Regions from separate parts of the Actinomadura sp. NPDC048955 genome, predicted to be linked through region 1. Evidence: riboswitches for the same ligand, from Rfam matches in the RefSeq annotation. Region 1 holds a riboswitch; each other region holds the start of a gene.
The links. Region 1 has a riboswitch for cyclic di-AMP ahead of AB0C84_RS20740 (CHAP domain-containing protein). Riboswitches for the same ligand answer to the same signal wherever they lie in the genome.
Positions count from the first base shown of each region.

Region 2: linked by a shared signal. The riboswitch ahead of AB0C84_RS16650 (hypothetical protein) and the one ahead of AB0C84_RS20740 (CHAP domain-containing protein) in region 1 are both predicted to bind cyclic di-AMP.
Region 3: linked by a shared signal. The riboswitch ahead of AB0C84_RS00045 (CHAP domain-containing protein) and the one ahead of AB0C84_RS20740 (CHAP domain-containing protein) in region 1 are both predicted to bind cyclic di-AMP.

Region 1 covers NZ_JBEZJI010000020.1:116,994-124,090, forward strand. Annotated here, with positions in the region: gene AB0C84_RS20735 (SpoIIE family protein phosphatase) at 1-1,208, shown strand, start outside; cyclic di-AMP (ydaO/yuaA leader) riboswitch at 1,678-1,833, shown strand; gene AB0C84_RS20740 (CHAP domain-containing protein) at 1,845-2,612, shown strand; gene AB0C84_RS20745 (CDP-glycerol glycerophosphotransferase family protein) at 2,818-5,709, shown strand; gene AB0C84_RS20750 (glycosyltransferase) at 5,693-6,955, shown strand; gene AB0C84_RS20755 (acyl-CoA dehydrogenase family protein) at 6,980-7,097, shown strand, end outside.
Region 2 covers NZ_JBEZJI010000014.1:108,949-116,045, reverse strand. Annotated here, with positions in the region: gene AB0C84_RS16665 (bis-aminopropyl spermidine synthase family protein) at 1-1,249, opposite strand, end outside; gene AB0C84_RS16660 (cobalamin-independent methionine synthase II family protein) at 1,373-2,410, shown strand; gene AB0C84_RS16655 (MFS transporter) at 2,476-3,951, opposite strand; cyclic di-AMP (ydaO/yuaA leader) riboswitch at 4,180-4,320, shown strand; gene AB0C84_RS16650 (hypothetical protein) at 4,330-5,061, shown strand; gene hpnH (adenosyl-hopene transferase HpnH) at 5,131-6,135, opposite strand; gene shc (squalene--hopene cyclase) at 6,197-7,097, opposite strand, start outside.
Region 3 covers NZ_JBEZJI010000001.1:5,257-12,353, reverse strand. Annotated here, with positions in the region: gene AB0C84_RS00055 (NYN domain-containing protein) at 1-557, shown strand, start outside; gene AB0C84_RS00050 (NlpC/P60 family protein) at 834-1,778, shown strand; cyclic di-AMP (ydaO/yuaA leader) riboswitch at 2,277-2,474, shown strand; cyclic di-AMP (ydaO/yuaA leader) riboswitch at 2,625-2,764, shown strand; gene AB0C84_RS00045 (CHAP domain-containing protein) at 2,774-3,610, shown strand; gene AB0C84_RS00040 (hypothetical protein) at 3,650-4,915, shown strand; gene AB0C84_RS00035 (M48 family metallopeptidase) at 4,912-6,318, shown strand; gene AB0C84_RS00030 (Ig-like domain-containing protein) at 6,326-7,097, opposite strand, start outside.

The DNA of each region.
Region 1 (7,097 bases):
GGATGAGCGTGCGGTGCGTGCGGGTGCCGACCGGCATCTGCGTGACCTGGCGTTACCACCTGGCCGAGGACCGCATCGCGCGGCGGCTGGAGCGGGTCGAGCGGCTCGCCCTGATCGGGTTCGGGGAGTGGGACCTCGCGACGGGGGAGGCGGACTGGACGCCGCAGATGCTGGCCAACTACGGCCTTTCCCCCGACGAGGTGCCGCCGATGCCGCACGACCTGCCGAAGGTCGTGGCCGACGACGACCTCCCGCTGGTCGAGGAGGCCGTGCAGACGATGTTCTTGCGCCGTGAGCCGGTCGAGGCGGAGCACCGCGTGATCGGCCACGACGGGACGCCCCGCCACCTGTGGGTGTTCGCCGAGCCGGTGCTCGGGGAGTCCGGGCTGCCCGTCTCGATCAACATCGTCTCGCAGGACATCACCCGGCGGCGCGGGGTGGAGCGCGCGCTGGCCGAGACCCGGCGGCAGATGCTGCGCCAGCAGGCGCGGACGGCGCAGGAGCGGCGCGTGGCGGTGACGCTGCGGCGGGCCATCCTGCCGGACGAGGACGAGGTGGAGCAGCTTCCGGGCATGTGCACCTCGATCCGCAGCATGGCGGCGGAGAGCACGGCCCGCATCGGCGGCGACTGGTTCGCGACCAAGGCCCTCCAGGACGGACGGGCGATGTTCGCCATCGGGGACGCGGCCGGGCACGGGCTGCCGGCGGCGGCGGCGATGGCGCGGACGCGCAACGGCCTGCTCGGCCTCGCCTGTACGGGGGAGCGGACGGGACGGCTGGTCGGCTGGCTGAACGAGTTGATCGGGGGCATGGACCCGCCCGCGACGGGCACCGCCATCGTCGCCCACTACGACCCGGCCCGGCACGTCCTGGAGTGGACGTGCGCGGGCCATCCGCCGCCGATCCTGGTCCGGGACGGGCGGGCGACCCCGCTGGAGGTGGTCCGGGACCCGATGCTCGGCGCCATGCCCGGCTGGGAGTACACGACGATCACCACCGGGCTCGACTCGGGCGACATGCTCTTCCTCTACACCGACGGCCTGGTGGAGCGCAGGGACGCGGACCTGGACGAGCGGATCGGCCGCCTGACCCACATCCTGCGTGACAGCTCCTCGCGTCCCGAGCGGGTGCTGGACGAGGTGCTCGCGCGGATGGAGCACGACCGGGCGGCCGACGACACCACGCTCTTCGCCCTTTACGTGGAGTGACCGTCCGGGCCTCGCGGTGACGAACCGCACGCCCGACCAGGCAAGATCGCCGAGTGTGACGTGCGCCTCACTCGATGGGGTGGCCGAGGCCGCGAACGTCTCGGCGGGAGGTGCCGGCCGCAGGCAATTCGATCTTCTTTACCTTTTCCCGAAGGGCCGGTAAGTACGGCGGGCAAGGGGTTGGAGGGCGTCCCGACAAAGATCGGGAAGACGCGGGACCGTCCCCGTGTTGGGAGTCTCTTGGAAGGGCTTTGAGCAGGCAAGACTTTACTTTATGCCTGGTTTGCTTTTCTTGAGAAGGTTGGTACCTTCGATCCCGAATCACGCAACGCGTCCCATGCGTTGCCACCGGCCGCACCATGCGCGGCCGAGGATCGCGGAGCGGAATCCGCACGCGATGCGCGCCATGTGACGCGCGCCCCCTCGTCAAGATCTGTCAGTGAAGGCATCCGTATACCTGCACCGCTCGCGCGGTGCGAGGCCGAGTCCGTCCGGTCGATGCGACCGGAACGGAGCCGGGGACCCACGTTTCTGGGGTGAATCGGCGCGCCCGAGAGTCGCGCCGTAGGGCTGCTTCCATGCCCGAATCCGTCAGCTAACCCGGTAGGCGCCATGGAAGACAAGGAGATTCCCTGCATGTCCGGTCTGTTCGATCGACTTTCGCTCCACCGCCTCACGCCCGAGGACAAGGCCGTCGGCGTCGCCGTCGGCGCGGTCCTGGCCGGCGCGGTCGGGCTCTCGGTGGTCAACCCCCTCGCCGGCGGCCGCGCGGTCGCCGAGACCTCCGCCCAGACGGCGGCGGTCGCCGAGCAGGGCACCGCCGCGCACGACTCCTCCCAGGTCAAGACGGTGAAGGCCGAGAACGTCGCGGCCGAGGCGCGGCGCGAGGGCTTCAAGGTCCCCCCGCACGCCGTCAAGCCCGCCGAAGTGATCAAGCTCGCGCAGCAGCAGGTCGGCGTCCACGAGGGCAAGGGCGGCCAGACCAAGTACCACAAGTGGTACGTCTCGACCCCGCAGGCGAAGGCCACCGCCAAGCGCGACGGCGGCTTCTCGGTCAAGGAGTACAACGGCGCCCAGTGGTGCAACATGTTCGTCTCCTGGCTCGGCGCCCAGACCGGCGTCAAGAACATGGGTTGGGACGCCTACACGGTCCAGCACGCCAGCTGGTTCAAGCAGACCGACCGCTGGGGCCACAAGGCCAAGCCGGGCGCCGTGGTGTTCTTCGACTGGCAGGACGGCTCGAAGGCCGGCATCGGTGACATCGACCACGTCGGCATCGTCGTCAAGGACAACGGCGACGGCAGCATCACCACCATCGAGGGCAACACCGAGAACGCGGTGAAGAAGAAGGTCCGCGAGAAGTCGCAGGTCGTCGGCTACGGCTACCCCGACTACGCCCGCTGACCCGAACGCCCCCGAGAAGGCGCACGCTCCATGAGGGCGCCCGGCCCCCCGGCCGGGCGCCTTCTGGCGTTCCGGGTGTTGTGCCCAATGCCTCCGCTCACGGTGGGTAATGCGAAGCGTTGACAGCCTTTGATCCCTCTTGGACCTCAGTGCGGCGTTCGTGGAAAGGAAAGCAGCACGCCGGAGTCTGCGGAGGGGGATGCCCATGGCGGTGCGCCCGGATGTCAGCGTGGTGGTGATCGCCTACAACGACGCGCGGAGGCTTCCGCGGGCGGTGGCCTCGACGCTGGCGCAGTCGCTGGGCGGCGTCGAGACGGTGATCGTCGACGACGCGAGCACCGACGGCACCGGCGAGGCCGCCGACCGGCTCGCCGCGGCCCATCCGGGACGGGTCCGGGCCGTCCACCTGCCGGCCAACTCAGGGGGGTGCGGCCGTCCCCGCAACACCGGGATCGAGACGTCCACGGGCCGGTACGTGATGTTCCTCGACAGCGACGACCTGCTGGACCGGCACGCCTGCCTCAACCTCCTCGCCGCCGCCGAGGACACCGGGGCCGACATGGTCTCCGGGCTCTGCGACCGGATCTTCCTCGACGTGCCCGAGGGCGCCAAGGGGCGCATCCGCCCCTGGTATCCGTGGCTCTACCGGCACAGCGCCGTCTACGAGTCGCTGAACGAGAACCCCGACCTCCTCTACGACACCCTCTCGACCAACAAGGCGTACCGGCGCGGCTTCCTGGAGGAGCACGGGCTGCGGTTCGTGGAGCGGCTGCACTACGAGGACCTGCTGTTCACCGCCGAGGCCTACCTGGAGGCGGGGCGCACCGCCCTGATCCCGCACCGCGTCTACAACTGGATGGTCAAGGAGCGGACGCGGGCGCCGTCGATCTCCAACCGGCGCACCGAGCTGGCCAACTTCGCCGACCGGCTGGAGATCCACCGCCGCATCGACATGCTCTTCGCGCTGCGCGGCGCCTACGACCTGCAGCGGGCCAAGGACGTCAAGTTCGTCAACCACGACCTGGTGCTGTACCTGCGCGACCTGCGCGACAAGGCCCCCGCCCACCAGGCGCGCTTCCTCGATCTGGCCGCCGCCTACCTGGCCGAGCTGGACCCGCGGGTCTTCGAGCAGGCCAACCCGCTGCCCGCGATCGCCGCGCACCTGATCCGCGAGGGCGACCACGCGGGGGCGCTCGCCGCGGCCGAGTACGACCCCGTGAAGCGTCCCGAACTGCGCGCCCGCCTCGTGGAGCGGGACGGGCGCGTCTACTGGGGCGCCGGGCGCCCCCGCGGGACGCTCGGCCGCCGCGTCCTGGACGTCACGGCCTTCGGCTTCCACGTGCGGCCCCTCCGGGAGCTGCGCCCGGCGAACACCGTCACCCGTCTGGAGACGCGCGGCGGCCGCGTGCTCATGGCCGGGTACGTGCTGAACCCTCTGGAGCGGATCCCGCGGGGAGCCGAGCTGGCCGGAACGCTGGAGTTCCGCGACCGGCGCCGCCGGGCGAGGAAGGGACGGATCCGCGCGTCCGTCCGGCACGAGGGCGACCGGCTCACCTGGAGGGCCGAGTTCGACCCCGCCCGCAAGATCCGCCCTTTCGGGTTCGTCGACCCCGTCTGGGACGTCCGGCTGAGGATCCGGGTGGACGGCGAGGAGGTGGTCACGCGGCTCGGCGAGGGCCGCGGGTCGCCGTCGCTCGGAGGCGTCGCGCTGCCCGTCCGCCCGCGGCTGACGCGGTTCGCGGGGGACCGGCTCCGCTCGTACGTCACCGAGGGAGGGCACCTGGCGTTCGCCCTGGAGACGGGGAGCCCGTGGGCGCGGCTCACCCGCGCGCTCGCCCGTCGCGCCGCCCTGTCCCGCCCGGCGCGGCTGGCCCGCCGTCGGGCGCGGGCGCTGGACAGGGCGGTGCGCCGGACGCTGACCGGCCGGAACACCAAGATCGTCGTGTTCAACCGGGTGCTGAGCCGGCTGCCCGTCCGGACCGGCCTGGCGGTCTTCGAGAGCCAGCTCGGCCGCCACTACTCCGACAACCCGAAGTACCTCTACCGGGAGCTGCGCAGGTCCGGGCGTCCGGTGACGGCGGTGTGGTCGTACGCGTCGTCCCCCAAGGGGTTCCCGGACGACGCCCGGCTCGTCAAGCGCGGATCATGGGCGTACTACCTGGCGCTCGCGCGGGCCCAGTTCTGGATCGACAACCAGGGCTTCCCGGACCGGCTGCGCAAGCGTCCCGAGACCACCTACATCCAGACCTGGCACGGGTCGGCGTTCAAGCTGATGGGGCTGGACCAGCCGCGGTTGAAGTCGGGCCCCGCGGGCGACCAGGCGCGGCTGCGGAGGATGGTGGAGCGCTTCGACTGCTTCCTGGTGCGCTCCGGGCACGACACCGAGACGCTCTGCGGCGGCCTCGGCGTCCGCTCCGAGCTGCTCCCGGTGGGGTATCCCCGCAACGACCCCTTGGTCAACGGGGTGGATGGCGATCCGGAGCTGGCCTCCGAGGTCGCGGCCCTGCGCGACGCGCTCGGCCTGGACGACGGGCGCCGCGCCGTCCTGTACGCGCCCACGTACGTCACCGGGCCGAAGGGGCGTCCCGTCCGGCTGCTGGACCCGCCGGTGGATCCGGCGGTGTTCGCGCGGGAGCTGGGGGAGGAGTACGTCCTGCTCGTCCGGCCCCACTACCTGTGCCGGGCGAACGTGCCTCCGGGCGCCCGCGAGGTCATGCGCGACGTCGGCGCGGTGCCCGACGTGACGCCGCTGCTGCTGCTGGCGGACGCGCTCGTCACCGACCACTCCTCGATCATGTTCGACTTCGCCCTCCTCGACCGGCCGATCGTGCTGCACCTCCCGGAGGGCAGGGACCTCGCCGCCGGTTACTTCGACCTGGAGCGGCACGGCCCCGGGCCGATCACCCGCACCGAGGACGAGCTCGTCGCCGCGCTCGCCGGTCTGGAGGCGGCCGAGGCCGTGCACGCCGGGCGGCGCCGCGCGTTCGCCGCGCGCTTCGGCGAGCACGACCGCGGCACCGCCGCCCGGGCGGTGGCGGACCGCTACTTCCCGGCCGCGCCGAGCAGGAGGGGGAAGCGCCATGGCCGCGCCGCGTGACGTCTTCATCGTGTGCAACAACGCCGACGACATGGGTGGTCTCCAGCGGTGGGCGCACCACATGGCGCGGCTGCTGGCGGGACGCGGCGACCGCGTCACCCTCGTCGGCGTCACGCGGGGGACAGAGCCGTACCACCACGGCCGCGACGGCTCCTACGCCGTCGAGGTGCTGCACGGCGAGTGGCGGTCGCCCACGCTCGCGTGGCGTCCGGGGAAGGCGCTGCGGCGGCTCGACCCGGCGGCGCGGGCCCGGGACCTGCGGCGGACGGCGGCCCAGCGGCGCGGCGCGGCGCGCCTGTCGGAGCTGTTCGCCGCCGCGCGGCCGGGGGCGGTGGTCATCGTGGCGCAGGTGTGGGCGATGGAGTGGGTGCGGCTCGCCGACACCTCCGGGCTGCGCGTCGTGGGCATGAGCCACGAGTCCTACCAGGCGACCCGGGGGTCGTCGCGGTACCGGCGGGTCAAGGAGCACTACGCCCGCGCCGACCGGATGCTGGTCCTCACCGCCGAGGACGCCGACGCCTGGGCCCGGGACGGCATGACCAACGTCGACCACATCCCGAACGCGCTGCACGTCACGCCGAGCGTGCATCCCACGCTGGACCTGCCCGTCGTCGCCTGCGTCGGCCGCCTGGCCTACGAGAAGGGCGTGGACCTGCTGCTGGAGGCGTGGGAGCGCGTCGCCGGACGGCATCCGGGGTGGCGGCTGCACGTGTACGGCAACGGCCCGGACGAGCCGGAGCTGCGGGCGCGGGCGGACGCCGCCGGGCTGTCCGGATCCGTCGAGTTCCGGGGCGTGGTGGCCGACATTGAGGAGGCGCTCGTCGAGGCGTCGGTGTTCGCGCTGCCCTCGCGGGCCGAGGGTTTCCCGATGTCGGTGCTGGAGGCGATGGCGTACGGGCTGCCGACGGTGGCGTTCGACTGCGCGCCGGGCGTCCGGACCCTGATCGAGGACGGACGGGACGGTCTGCTGGCCGCACCGGGCGACGTCACCGCGTTCGCCGCCGCGCTCGGCAGGCTCATCGAGGACCCGGAGCTGCGCCGCATGCTCGGGACCGGGGCCCGCGCGTCGGTGCTCCGGTTCCGCCCGGACGCGGTCCTCGCCCGGTGGGACCGGCTGTTCGACCTGCTGCACCGCGAGTTCGCGGCCGCCGCGCCGGCTCCCGCGCCGGCCCGGCCGGTGCCGCCCGTCCCGGGCCGGGTCGCGGCCCGGGAGGCCGAACCCGCCCTGGGGGGTGATTCTTTCTAACAACTGTTTGGTAGAGTTCGCGGCGTGAAGCAGAACGAGTCCCCCGCGGACCGGGCCTTCCGCGCCGAGGTCCGCGACTGGCTCCAGGACAACCTGTCGGGCGAGTTCGCGCACGCCCGCGGGCTCGGCGGCCCCGGCCGCG
Region 2 (7,097 bases), on a different contig from region 1:
GGTCGCCGGGAGCCTCGGAGAGGAACACCCGGACGTGCTCGGCGCGCGTGGCCAGCAGCACGCGGACCAGCGCGCCCTCCAGCCCCGGGGGCAGCGCGACGGCCGCGTGCCGCACCCGCGCGGCGTACGGCTTGGCCAGCCAGGTCGTCAGCCGCACGCGCGGCACCTGCGGGAGCACCTGCTTGGGCCAGTCTCCGACCAGGACGTCCGGGTGGAGGTCGGCGACGTTGGGCGACGCCCCCTCCGCCGTCCGGGCTTCGACCGCCTGGGGCCCCTGGGTGTAGATGGCGGTGGCGAACCGGTCGGCGCGGGCGGCCGCGGCCGGCAGGCTCTTGCCGGTCGGCCGCAGGACGTACAGGTCGGCGCGCGAACCGATCGCCTCCGCGCCGAAGTAGCTGTTGAAGTCCGGGTAGACGGCTTCGCTCACGAGGTTCAGATCCTGCAGCGCCTGCTGGACCTTCAGCGCGAGCATCGGAGTGCGGTCGCTCGCCCCGTAGGCGAGCAGGACCCGGCCCTGCCCCTGGTCCCGCAGCCCCTGAACAGCTCGCGCCACGAACAGCCCGACGCCCTCCGGCGTGTACGGAGGATCGGTCACCGCCAGGTCGGCGTACTCGACGGCCGACGCCGGAAGCCCCAGCCTCAGATCCGCCCAGCGGGTGCGCACGTCCAGCCCGAGTTCGGCGGCGCACTCGTCAATGTAGGCCAGGATCCGCTCGTCGACGTCCACGACGGTCGTTTGCACGCCCGGGTGCACCAGCCCGACGGCCAGCGAGGTCAGATCGTGGTCGCCCACGCACAGCAGGCGCGTGCCCGGCAGCCAGAACCGCGCCCCCAGGAGCAGGGCCCGCCGCACCACCGTCTCCGGCGTGGCCGACACGTGGTCCAGGACGTGCCGCGCCCGCGGCGCCCGCTCGATCAGCCCGGCCACCCGCTCCACCACGGCGGTGTACTCGGGCAGCAGGTGCCCCACCGGGTCGGCCGGGTCGAGCGGGCGGTACCCGGTGCGCAGCGACTCGGCGATCTCGGCGCCCTGCTCCGGGGTGAGGCGGAACCGGTCGCCGCCGGCGTGCTCCAGCGAGAGCCCGGCCAGCAGCGACTCCACCGAACGCCGCGGCGCGCCCGTCTCCCGGACCAGCTCGCCGAGCGTCCGCCAGCGCCGGTCAGCCAGCAGGCTCAGCGCGGCGTGGATCCGCCGGGGATCCATGTCCGCCGCGACCGGCGGCCCTGTCGGTGCTCCCCCATCAACCACCCGCGAATGCTACCGGCGTGCGGGCCCGCGCGAATTCGCCGCGACGTCGCCGAAGATTCACGCGGCCACCTCTGGTCACGATGAGCACTTCTGTCGCTACTTTGAGTAGCGTAGGTTCGTGGTATGCCCCTTCCCACAGAGCCCATCGGCAGCATCCCGCGTCCCCGGGAACTCCTCACCGCCGCGCCGTCCGAGCTGGCCGCCGCCCAGGAGCGCGCCGTGCGCGAGACCCTCCGCCGGCTGGAGGAGCTCGGCTCCCCGGTGGTGACCGACGGTGAGCAGTCCAAGCCGAGTTTCGCCACCTACCCGATCGCGGGCCTGGCCGACCTGGCCCCCGACGGCGCGGTGATCCCGTTCGCCGACGGGCACCAGCGGCAGCTGCCGCGGCTGACGGCGGGCCCGTTCCGCTACACCGGCCACGCCGTGGACTACCTGCGGGCCGCCCAGCGCCACGCGACGGCGCCGGTCAAGCAGGCCGTGATCGCGCCGTCGGCGCTGAGCCTGCTGTACCCGGCCGACGGCATCGACGGCTACCCGCGCGAGATGTTCCTCGACGACCTGGTCGACGAGGCCGAGGCCGACATCCGCTCCTGCCTGGACGCGGGCGCCCACGTGGTGCAGCTCGACTTCACCGAGGGGCGGCTGTCGCTCAAGCTCGACCCCAGCGGCGGCGTGCTGGACGCCTTCATCGCGCTCAACAACCGGGTCCTGGAGCGCTTCTCCTCCGACGAGCGCGCCCGGATCGGCGTGCACGTGTGCCCGGGCGGCGACCTCGACTCCACTCACAGCCTCGACGTCGACTACGCGGGGCTGCTGCCCAAGCTCTTCGAGCTCAAGGCCGGCGCCTTCTACCTCCAGCTGGCCAGCGAACCCGACCCCGACCGGATCCTGGCCATCGTCGCCGCCCACCTGCCCGCGGACGCCCGCGTCTTCGTCGGCGTCGTCGACCCCATCGACCCCCGCGTGGAGACGCCCGAGCAGATCCGCGACCGCGTCCTCGCCGCCGCCCGCCACCTGCCCGTCGACCGCCTCGGCACCTGCGACGACTGCGGCTTCTCCCCGTTCGCCGACGACACCTCCACGTCCCGCGACACGGCCTTCGCGAAGATAGCCGCCCGCGTGGAGGGCACGGCCCTGGCCGCCGCCGAACTGGGCGTCTGACCGCCCTGGAGCCCTGCTTCCCCTGAGCGCCCTCGCGGAGGTGCGTTCAGGGGAAGTCGCGGCGGTCATCGGGAAGCGCGCTCTGTGGGGGCGTCCGACGGCGGCGGGGTGCGGATGAGGAGCATCACCACGACGGCGACGGTGGTCAGGGCCAGGGCCGAGACGGTCGCACCGGCGGTGTAGCCGTGCACGAGGGCGCTCACCCGCGGGGCGCCCGGGCCGTGCTCGCGCAGGTAGCCCGCCGTCGCGCCGATCGCGACGGTGTTGACGACGGCGGTCCCGATCGAGCCGCCCATCTGGGACGCGGCGTTGACGACGGCGGCGGCGACGCCGGCCTCGCGCGGGGAGACGCCCGCGGTCGCCAGCGAGAACGCGGGCGGGAACGCGGCGCCCATGCCGAGCCCGAGCAGGATCTCGACCGGGACGACGGCGGTGGCGTAGCCGCTGCCCGCGCCGAGCCTGGTCAGGATGGCCAGCCCGGCCGCGGCGGTGAGCAGGCCCCCGGCGATCAGCAGCCGGGCGGGCACCCGCCTGATGAGCAGGGCGCCGACCAGGTAGCCGCTCGCGGAGTTCGCGACGGCCATCGGCAGGAACGCCAGCCCGGTGCGCATCGGCGAGAAGTGCGCGACCACCTGGAGGTAGTAGGTCAGCGTGAGGAAGACCCCGAAGGCGCCGACGACCGCGGTGGCCACCGCGAGGTAGGCGCCCGCCCGGTTGCGGTCGGCGAGGATCCGCAGCGGTAGCAGCGGCGCACCGTGCCGGGCCTGGCGCACGACGAACAGGGCGAGCGCCAGGACGCCGGCCGCGAGCGGCGCGGTGGTCTGCCACGCGTCCCAGCCGTGCGGGGCGGCCTGGCCCGCGCCGTACACGACGGCGGCCAGTCCGCCGGTGACGAGGACGGCGGAGATCCAGTCGAGGCGCGACCCGGGGAAGCCGGGCGGCGCCGGAAGGACGATCCGTCCCGCCACCGAGGCGGCCGCGGCGATCGCGACGTTGACGTAGAGGCACCAGCGCCAGTCGGCGTACTGGGTGAGCGCGCCGCCGAGCAGCAGCCCGACCGCCGCGCCGCTGCTGGCCACGGCGCCGTACACGCCGAACGCCTTCGCGCGCTCCTTGGGTTCGGTGAAGGTCACCGCCAGCAGGGACAGGGCGGTCGGCGCGAGGAGCGCGGCGAACGCCCCCTGCAGGGCGCGCCCGACCACGAGGACCCCGAAGCCCGGGGCGGCCCCGGCGATCATCGAGGCGATCGCGAATCCGGCCAGCCCGGCCAGGAAGCTGCGGCGCCGCCCGACCAGGTCGGCGATCCGGCCGCCGAGCAGGAGCAGCCCGGCGAAGGAGAGGGTGTAGGCGGTGATCACCCACTGCCGGTCGGCGTCGCCGAAGCCGAGCGCGTGCTGGGCCGTCGGCAGCGCGATGTTCACGATCGTGGCGTCGAGCGCGATCATCAGCTGCGCGACGGCGATGACGACCAGCGCCGCCCAGCGCCGGTTCGGGGTGCCCGCGGACGGGCCGGACGCGGTCCGCGCCGTGATGGCGGTCATGGAACCCACCTCCCAATAAATGAAGGGTTCTCCTCCGGATAATAACTGGAGGTTTCTCCTCCGTCTAGAGGTGACCTTGCCCTCCCTGGGAGGTTTCAGTAGCTTTGCCCCTTCAAGGCGTCTGCCAGGCGTTTTGTCCCACTCCGGTGGGGCGGGGTGCCATCCCCGCGCGCCAAGGCCCGAGACCCCTCATCGATCGGGCCCCACATCGTCAGAGCCGCTGTCTCCCAGCGGCACCCGCCGAGTCCGCCGTGGCGCGGAGCCGGGGACCCAACCCGCACTGGGGTGAATCGGCCTGTTCTCGGGCCGTAGGGCGACTTCCACGTCCGAACCCGTCAGCTAACCCGGTAGGCGGCACATGGAAGCAAGGAGCCCCCCTTGAAAGGCAAGCAGAGCAAGCGGTCGCGCGTCCTCCGGCCCGGCCCCTGGGCCACGGTCACGCTGACAGGCCTCGCCGTCTTCGGCGTGACGGCGGCAGTGCCGACGACCTTGCAGCACGCGTCCACCGAGAACGTCGCCGCCGTCCAGACCGTGCCGCAGCAGCGGACCGCGGGGCAGCAGGCCGCGCCGCGGAAGGCGGCACCGCAGGAGCAGGTCAGGGCCCAGGCCGAGGTCCTGAAGGAGTTCAAGGCACCGGCGAAGGCCGAGCCGTCCACGAAGACCAAGACCAAGAAGCAGGCCGCCGAGCCCGTGCCGGACGAGCGGTCCAAGGTCATCAAGCGGGCGGAGACCTGGCATCCGCACTCCGACGAGCGGGTCCCCTACAGCCAGACGAGCACGCACAACGGCTACCGCACCGACTGCTCGGGCTTCGTGTCCATGGCGCTCGGCCTGCCCAAGCCCGGGACGAACACCGTCGGCCTCACCTCGTCGCGGTACACCGAGCGCATCGAGATGTCCGGGCTGAAGAAGGGCGACCTCGTCATGGACGCCCTCGGCAGCAACACCACGCGGCACGTCGTCATCTTCGAGAAGTGGGCCGACAAGGAGCACTCGTCGTACTGGGCCTACGAGCAGCGCGGCCGGTACGGAACCGACCACCGGACGCTCGACTACGGGCTGTCCTCGGACGACGAGTACAAGGCGTACCGGCCGACGTCCCTCAAGTAGGCCGGCGGGAGATGCCCGGCATCGGCTCATCGCCGGTGCCGGGCGGAACGGGCCGAGGAGCGGGACGGGTCAGACCGAGCGGACGGCCCGCAGGGACTCCTTCAGGGAACCGAGGGTCGAGAAGACGGCCGTGGGTTCGTAGCCGCAGTGGGCCATGCAGTTGGCGCAGCGGGAGTCGCGTCCCCGTCCGTAGGAGTCCCAGTCGGTCTCGTCCAGGAGTTCCTGGTAGGTCTGCGCGTAGCCGTCCGACATCAAATAGCAGGGACGCTGCCAGCCGAAGAGCGAGTAGGACGGGATCGCCCAGGCCGTGCAGGGGAAGTCGACCTTGCCTTCCAGGAAGTCCAGGAACAGGGGCGAGTGGTTGAAGCGCCACCGCTTGCGGTTGCCGCCCCCGAACGCCTTGCGGAACAGCTCCCGCGTCTCCTGGACGCCGAGGAAGTGGTCCTGGTCGGGCGCCTTGTCGTAGGCGTAGCCGGGCGAGATCATCATCTCGTCGACCCGGAGGTCGTCGTTGAGGTAGTTCATGACGTCGATGACGGTCTGCGGCGTGTCCGTATTGAAGATCGTCGTGTTGGTCGTGACGCGGAACCCGCGCCGCTTGCATTCCTTGACGGCCGCGACGGCCTCGTCGAACACTCCCTCCTTGCAGACGGACTCGTCGTGGCGTTCCCGCAGGCCGTCGATGTGCACCGCCCAGGCGAAGTACGGCGACGGCGTGAACTTGTCGAGCTTCTTGGGGATGAGCAAGGCGTTCGTGCACAGGAAGACGAACTTCTTGCGCCGGACGAGTTCCTTCACCAGCTCGTCGATCTGCGGGTGCATGAGCGGCTCGCCGCCCGCGATGGAGACCATCGGCGCCCCGCACTCCTCGATGGCGGCGAGGGCCTGCTCCACCGGCATGCGTTTCTTCAGCACGTCGTGCGGGTGCTGGATCTTCCCGCAGCCGGCGCAGGCGAGGTTGCAGGCGAACAGGGGCTCCAGCTCGACGATGAGCGGGAACTTCTCCCGGCCGCGCAGCTTGTTGCGCAGAATGTAGCCCCCGATGCGAAGGCTCTGGCGGAGCGGCATGCTCATGGTGTCCGGACCTCCTTGTGCAGGGTGGACCCGGCGGCCTTCACCGGACCGCGCGCCCGCCTCACGCCGCACCGTCCAGGTAGCGGCCGAGGGCGCTCACGGGGAAGACCAGCCGGTACAGGTGGTAGTTGATGTAGAAGTCGCCGGGGAAGCCGGTGCCGGTGAACAGGTCCTCGTCCCAGGTGCCGTCCGGCCGCTGGTGGTCGACGAGCCACCGCACGCCCGCCTCCACGGCCGGGGTGCGCTCGCCCGCGGCCAGCAGCGCCAGCAGCGCCCAGGCCGTCTGCGACGGGGTGGACTCTCCCCGCCCGATCCACGCGGGGTCGTCGTAGGAGCGCAGGTCCTCGCCCCAGCCGCCGTCCGGGTTCTGGTGGTCCTCCAGCCAGACGACGGCGCGCCGGATCGCGGGCTTGCCGGGGCCGACCCCGGCCGCGACGAGCGCGGGCACCACGCCGCCCGTCCCGTAGACGTGGTTCGCGCCCCAGCGCCCGAACCACGAGCCGTCCGCCTCCTGCGCCCTGAGCAGCCACACGACGGCGCGCCTGACCACGGCCGACTCCGCGAGGCCCTCCTTCGACAGCGCCTCGACGACATGGGCGGTGACGTCGGCGGACGGCGGGTCGATGACGGCGCCGAAGTCGCAGAAGGGCAGCTTCGTGCACAGCTCGCGGGTGTTGTCGGCGTCGAAGGCGCCGAAGCCCCCGTCGCGCGACGCCATCCCCTCCAGCCAGCGAACGGCCCGCCTGATCGGCTCCTCCGCCTCCGGTAAGGCGACCCTGCGCAGCGCGAGGATCGCCTCGGCGGTGTCGTCGGTGTCGGGGTAGACGTCATTGTCGAACTCGAACGCCCAGCCGCCCGGCGGGACGTCCGGCCGCTTCACCGCCCAGTCCCCCGGACCGCGGACCTCCTCGCCGGCGACCCATCCGGCCGCCCGCAGCAGGGCGGGGTGGTCGGCGGCCACG
Region 3 (7,097 bases), on a different contig from region 1:
ACGCGCTCGTCGACGCGGCGCAGGGCGTCCGCCGGGAGCTGGCCCTGCCCTCCACCATCGGCCGCCCCGCCGACGCGGTCGGCGGGCTGGAGCCGGACCGGCTGGCGCACCGCGCGCTGCCCGGCCGGGCGCTGTCCGACAGCGATCCGCAGCTGCTGGACCGGCTGCTGACGCTTCCGCAGGTTCACCTGGTGGTGGACGGCTACAACGTCACCAAGACCGGGTACGGGGAGCTGCCGCTCGCCGACCAGCGCAGCCGGCTGCTGTCGGGGCTCGGCGGGCTGGCCGCGCAGACGCGCGCCGAGGTGACGTGCGTGTTCGACGGCGCGGAGCTGGAGGCGCCGGTCGCCATCGCGGCGCCGCGCGGGGTGCGGGTGCTGTTCAGCCGCCCGGGCCAGACGGCGGACGAGCTGATCGGCGAGCTCGTGCGGGCCGAGCCGCCGGGCCGGTCGGTGGTCGTGGTGTCGTCGGACCGGGAGGTCGCCGACGCCGCGCGGCGCGCCAGCGCGCGCCCGTGCCCGTCCTCTCTGCTGCTGCGGAGGCTGGGCCGTTCCTAAGGCCCCCATAAGGCTCCGATAAGGCAAGCCTCGCCGTACGTGATCATGACGTCACTAAAAGTGGACAATATCCATAGATGTCAATCAAAGAGTGATGAATCGGTTGTGACGGCTGTTGCCCCTCGCTAGTGTCGTCCGCTGACGTCGTGGACGAGAGGGGCGAAACTGACCGTGGCCAATGATCACATCGGGGCACCGGCGCAGCGGCCTGGCCGCAGGGCAGGCTCTGCGGGCAGAGGCGTCTCCCGTCGCCTGGCGGCCGTCGCCGGCCTGACCGTGACGGTCTCCCTGACCTGCTCCCCGGTGGTGGCGCACGCCGAGCCCAAGCCGACCCGGGCGCAGGCCCAGAAGACGCTCGACAAGCTCAACGAGAAGATGGACCAGAAGGTCGAGCAGTTCAACCAGAACCGCGAGAAGCTCAAGGTCGCCAAGAAGAAGTTCGACTCGGCGACCAAGGCGAGCAAGCAGGAGCAGGCCAGCTTCGAGGAGCAGCGGTCCAAGATCGCTCAGATGGCGGCCACCGCCTACAAGAACGGCGACTCGACCGATGTGACCGGCTTCGTCGGCAGCAACGACCCGCAGTCGATCCTCGACCAGGCGGCCGTCTTCTCGCACCTGTCGCAGGAGCGCAGCTCCCAGCTCACCCAGTTCCTCGCGACCGCCCAGCGGCTCCGCCGGGAGCAGGCGCAGGCGAAGTCCGCCTACGACGAGGTGAAGTCGAAGCAGGACGAGCTGAAGAAGCAGAAGCAGGAACTCGACAAGCAGGTGCAGAAGCAGAAGTCGCTCGTGCGCCGGCTCGGCGGGGGCACGCCGTCCCGCCCGGGCGGTGGCGGCAACACCGGCGGCACCTACAACGGCCCGGCGAGCGGGCCGGCCCGCTCGGCGCTGAACTTCGCCTACGCGCAGCTCGGCAAGCCCTACTCCTACGGCGCCGAGGGCCCGAGCTCCTACGACTGCTCCGGCCTGACCATGAAGTCCTGGGCCGCCGCGGGCGTCGGCATCACCCGCACCACCAACTCGCAGTACGCCGCGACCAAGCGGGTGGCCAAGGAGAACCTGCAGCCGGGCGACCTGGTGTTCTTCAGCAGCCTCGGCCACGTCGGCCTCTACGTGGGCGGCGGCAAGATGATCCACGCCCCGCACACCGGCGACGTCGTCAAGATCAGCGACATCACCTCCGGGTACTACCTGAGCAACTACTACGGCGCCGGGCGCCCCTGACGCGGGGCCCTGACACCCCCGCCCCGCGGGCGTGACCGGACCTCCCTCCACAACGGACCAGGCTTGACCTGGTCCGTTGTTGATTTTGGGGGGGTTTGCCTTCTTTTGGGGTTTTGGTACGTTGTCACCACTCACGGCGCCCTCCAGACGCCGCGGCCCCGGGGCGCCCACCAGGCGCCCCGGCCCCACGCGGCGCATCCAGCACCCGCGTGACGGCGGCGCGAGCCACGCGCCGCTCCCCCCAGGGCGGCACGCCCCACGTGCCGTCCCGCGGCGCCCGAAGGCGCCGCACGGTCTCGAAGCAGACCAGGCCGACCCCGTCCACCGGGCGCACGCCCGCAGCGTGCATGGCGCTGAGCGCGCAGCCGCGGTGGCGTACACGGGGCAGGCCCCGGACGGTCCCCGGAGACGGGACGCCGTCCGCCCACAACATCAGGCGCCGCTCGTTCGCACGCGGGAGACAGGTCCCGCGCCGGGCCCCATCTCGCCCCCAGGATCGCAGCGGCAACGCCGAATCCGCCTCAGCGCGGAACCGGGGACCCACACCGCCGGAGTCCGGAGAACCTCTCCGGACGGGCATTCCGGCACCCGGGGTGAATCGGCGCGTCTCTCCCGGCAGTCCGGTGAGAGCCGCCGTAGGGCCACTTCCACGCCCGAACCCGTCAGCTAACCCGGTAGGCGTCTGGAAGACAAGGAGTGAATCCCGCAGCGTTACCTGGGGCGTGGCCGCCACGCGGTCACGCCCCCACCCCCCTTTGCTCCGCGGGCGCCACCGCCCGCCGAGATTCCCATCCGAACCGGCGTGCCCTCTCTCGGGCGCGTCACCGCCGAGTCCGCGGACCGCCGTGCCCCTGTGCGCGGCCCGTCGCGGAACCGGGGACCCACTGCGTCCTTTCGGGGTGAATCGGCCTGCCTTCGCGGGCCGTAGGGCGGCTTCCACGCCCGAACCCGTCAGCTAACCCGGTAGGCGGCATGGAAGTCGAGGAGATCCCCCCGTGCCACGCGCGCACTGCAAGAAGACCCCCGGCAGGCACCGCAAGCCGAACTCCCTGTCCCTCGCATGGCGGACGACCGGCGGCGTCGTCGTCGGCGCCGCCGTGCTCGGCACCGCCGCGGCCACCGCGAACGCGTCGGTCCTGCCGTTCGGTTCCACCCCGGTGAGCTCCGCCGCCGCCGACCTGGCCCCCGGCCTGACGGCGCACGGCGCCCCGTCCGGGCGCACGTCCGGGCCCGCGTCCGGGAAGGCGCCCAAGCCCACCGCCTCGAAGGCCCCGGCCGCCAAGAGGGACGCCCGGCCCGAGCAGGCGCGGGCGAAGACCTCCGAGAAGGCCGCCGCGAAGTCGCGGCCCACCGCCGCGCAGGCCATCAGGCTCGCCCGCTCGCAGGTGGGCATCGAGGAGGACGGCGGCGGCGAGACCAAGTTCCAGGAGTGGTACATGACCACGTCCCGCGCGCGGGAGACGCTCGCGCGCGACGGCGGCTCCCTCGACGGCTACGGCGACGCGAACTGGTGCGACATGTTCGTCTCCTGGGTGGGCGAGCAGATCGGCTTCAGCGAGCAGGTCGGCAGCGACGCCTGGACCGTCGCCCACGCCCGCTGGTTCCAGGAGCACGGCCGCTGGGGCACCGAGCCGAGGCCCGGCGCGATCGTCTTCTTCGCCTGGGACGGCGGCGAGTCCGTCGACGACATCGAGCATGTCGGCATGGTGGTCGAGAAGGTCGACGACGGCACGATCGAGACCGTCGAGGGCAACGCCGACAACGCCGTCCGTGTGAAGGAACGTTCCACAGACGTCGTCGTCGGCTACGGCTACCCGGACTACCGGTCGTGACGGCGCCCACCGCCCCGCGCCCTGCATAGGATCGCGCCCATGGAGGAAGGCCCCGGGCAGGACGCCCCCGTGACGCGGCGCAGGGTCCTCGCCCTCGGCGCGGGCGGGGCCGCCGTCCTCCTCGCCGGGGGCGCCGGCCTGGCCGGCTCGCGCTCCGGCGGCGGGGCGCCGGGCTCCGGAGCCCCCACCTCCCCGGCCGCCGGGACGTTCAGCCCGGACACGGCCGCCGCCGTGCTCGCCAACCGCGCCCGCGCCGTCCGCGACGGCGACCGCATGGCGTTCCTCGCCACGGTGGGCAGCGCCCCCGCCGCCTTCCAGGACGCCCAGTCCCGCGTGTACGGGAACCTCCGGAAGCTTCCCCTGGAAGGCTGGCGGGAGCGCCTCGTCGACACCGAGGCCATGGACGGCGCGACCGCCGTCGTCCGCGTCGAGGTGCGCTACCGGCTGCGCGGCTTCGACCGGGGCGACGTGGCCCGCACCCGCTACCTCACGCTGGCCCCCCGGGCCGGGACGTGGACGATCGTCGGCGACGGGACGTCCCGCGGCCTCGCCGACGACACCGACATCTGGGACTGCGGCCCCCTGGCGGTGGCCAGGGGGCGCTCCGGCCTCGTCATCGGCGACGGCGCCGGCCTCGACGGCATCGCCGAACGGCTGGACGCCGCCGTCCCGGTCGTCACGTCCGTGGTCGGCAAGGCGTGGGCGCAGCGGGTCGTCGCGCTCGTCCCCGCCGACGCGACCCTCGCGTCCGCGCTCGCCGGCCCCGGGCAGAGCCTCGGCCAGATCGCCGCGCTCGCCACCGTGGCGCCCGCCGCCGGGGGCGGCCGCGGCGAGGACCGCGTCATCGTCTCCCCCGGCACCTTCGGCCGCCTCAACGAGCTCGGCCGCGACGTCGTGCTCACCCACGAGCTGACCCACGTCGCCACCGGCGGCGCCCGCGACCGGCGCACCCCGCTGTGGCTGATCGAGGGCTTCGCGGACTACGTCGGCTACCGGCGCGTCAAGATCAGCACCCGGACGGCGGCGGGCGAGCTGCACCGCGAAGTCTCCGCCGGGCGCGCGCCGTCCGCGCTCCCCGCCGCCGGCGCCTTCGCCGGCGGCTCCCCCCGCCTCTCCCAGGCCTACCAGGAGGCCTGGCTCGCCTGCCGGATGGTCGCCGACCGGTACGGTGAGGCGGCGCTGGTGCGGCTCTACCGGGCCGCCGGGCGCGCCCCGGAGGCCGCGGCGCTGCACGACGTGCTCGGCCTCACCCGGGAGCGCTTCACCGCACTGTGGCGCGACTACGTGAAGGAGGAGCTCGCATGAGCGAGGCGGAGACCGACGAGGGCCGGGCCGAGGGCGCCGCCGCCGGGACGCCCGGCGCCGCCCCCGCGCGGCGGCCCCGGATCGCCGCCGCCGTCAGCGCCGCCGTGCTCTTCGCCGGGGTCGCGACCGTCCTCGCGAGGACCACGCCGTGGAACCCGCTGCCCGGGCACGTCCCCGGCGGCCGCGTGACACCCGATCCCGCGCTGGACTTCACCCCCGCCGAGATCGCCCGCTCCCGCGCGTTCGACTCGGCCGTCAACCCGCCCGCCTACACCGGGCTCCTCGTCGGCCTCGCCCTGATCCTGGTGCTGGGCCTCACGCCGCTGGGCGCCCGGTTCCTCGGCTGGGCCACCGCGAAGACCCGCCGCCGGCCGCTTCGGATCATCCTCGGGACCATGGCCCTGACCACGCTGCTGCGCGTCGCGGGGCTCCCGTTCGACGTCTGGGGCGAGTCCGTGCTGCGCCGGTACGGGCTGTCCACGCAGAGCTGGCCCTCATGGCTCGTCGACCAGGCGAAGTCCCTCGCCCTCACGTGGGTCATCTACACGATCGCCCTGCTGCTCCTCTTCACCCTCACACGCCGCTTCCCGCGCTACTGGTGGACCGGCGCCGCCGCGGGCGGGTTCGTGCTCGTCGTCTTCGCCTCGTTCGTCTACCCGCTCGCCGTGGAGCCGGTGTTCAACAAGTTCCACTCGCTGCCGGCGGGGCCGCTGCGCGGCGACCTGCTGGCGATGGCCCGGCGGGACGGCGTGCCCGTCAAGGACGTCCTCGTCGCGGACGCCTCCCGCCGCACGACGTCGCTGAACGCCTACGTGTCGGGGTTCGGCTCCACGCGCCGCATCGTCCTCTACGACACGCTGCTGAAGTCGCCGCCCGCCCAGGTCGAGTCCATCGTCGGGCACGAGCTCGGCCACGCCAAGCGCGACGACGTGCTGTGGGGCACGCTCGTGGGCGCGCTCGGCGTGGCCGGAGCCCTGTGCCTGCTGTACCTGCTGACGACGTCCCCGCGCCTGCTGCGGCGCGCCGGGCTCGATCCCGACGAGACCGGCTCCGGCGCTACGGGACGTGAGCCGCGCAGCGGCGGCGGGGCGGCCGACCCGAGGTCCATCGCGCTCCTCCTCGCCCTGGTGACGGCCGGGACGACGCTCGCCGCCCCCGTCCAGAACCTCGTGAGCCGCCGCATCGAGGCCCGCGCCGACGCGCACGCGCTGAACCTCACCCGCGACCCGGCGACGTTCGTGTCGATGCAGCACGCGCTGTCGGTGCGCAACATCTCCGACCTGGACCCCGACGCCGCGGAGTACCTGCTGTGGCTCACGCACCCCTCGGGCCCCGACCGGATCGCCATGGCCCGCGACTGGGCGCGCCTGCACCGCGTCCAGGTGCCGCCGCCGCTCCGGTAGCCGCCGCTCAGTTGCCCTCGGCCCGCTGCTTCTCGGGCGCCTTGGGCTTGGCGCCCCGCTGGGCCGACAGGGTCGCCGCGTCCACGTGCGCGGCCGTCGTGACCGACCGCTTCAGGGCGCTGCCCTTCACCCAGTCCTGCCACTTCACCTGCCAGTACCCCCAGCCGTTCTCCGCGTCCAACTCCCGGTCGCTGCCGGTCACCGTGATGGGGTCGCCCCGCTGGGAGAGGTTGTAGAACCACTTCGCGTTGGACGGGCTGACGTTGATGCAGCCGTGGCTGACGTTCTCGCTGCCCTGGGAGCCCACCGACCACGGCGCGCTGTGGACGTACTCGCCGCTGTCGGAGATCCGCACCGACTTGTAGACGGTGAGGCTGTAGTACCCGGCGCAGCCGGGGCCGCAGCCGTCCCACTCCGACGTCATGATGGTCGGGTCCTCCTTGCCCATGGCGAGGTGGACGCCGTTGGTGGTGGTGTACTTGCGCTCCCCGCCCTTCCCCATGCTCGTCGGGATCGTGCGGGCCTTCTTGCCGTTGACCCTCACGACCATCTTGTGGCTGTCCTCGCCGGCCGTGGAGACGTGCGAGTCGCCGACCTTGAAGTCGACGCCGTAGTCCTTCCCGCCGTACACGCCCTGCCCGGTGCGCACGCCGCTGAGGTGCGCCCGGAACGACACCTTCGTGTGGGCCGGCCAGTAGCTCTTCGTCCGGAACACCGCTTCCTGGCTGCCGAACCAGCTCCAGCCGCCCTCGACGGTCTTGTCGGCGGTGACCTCCAGT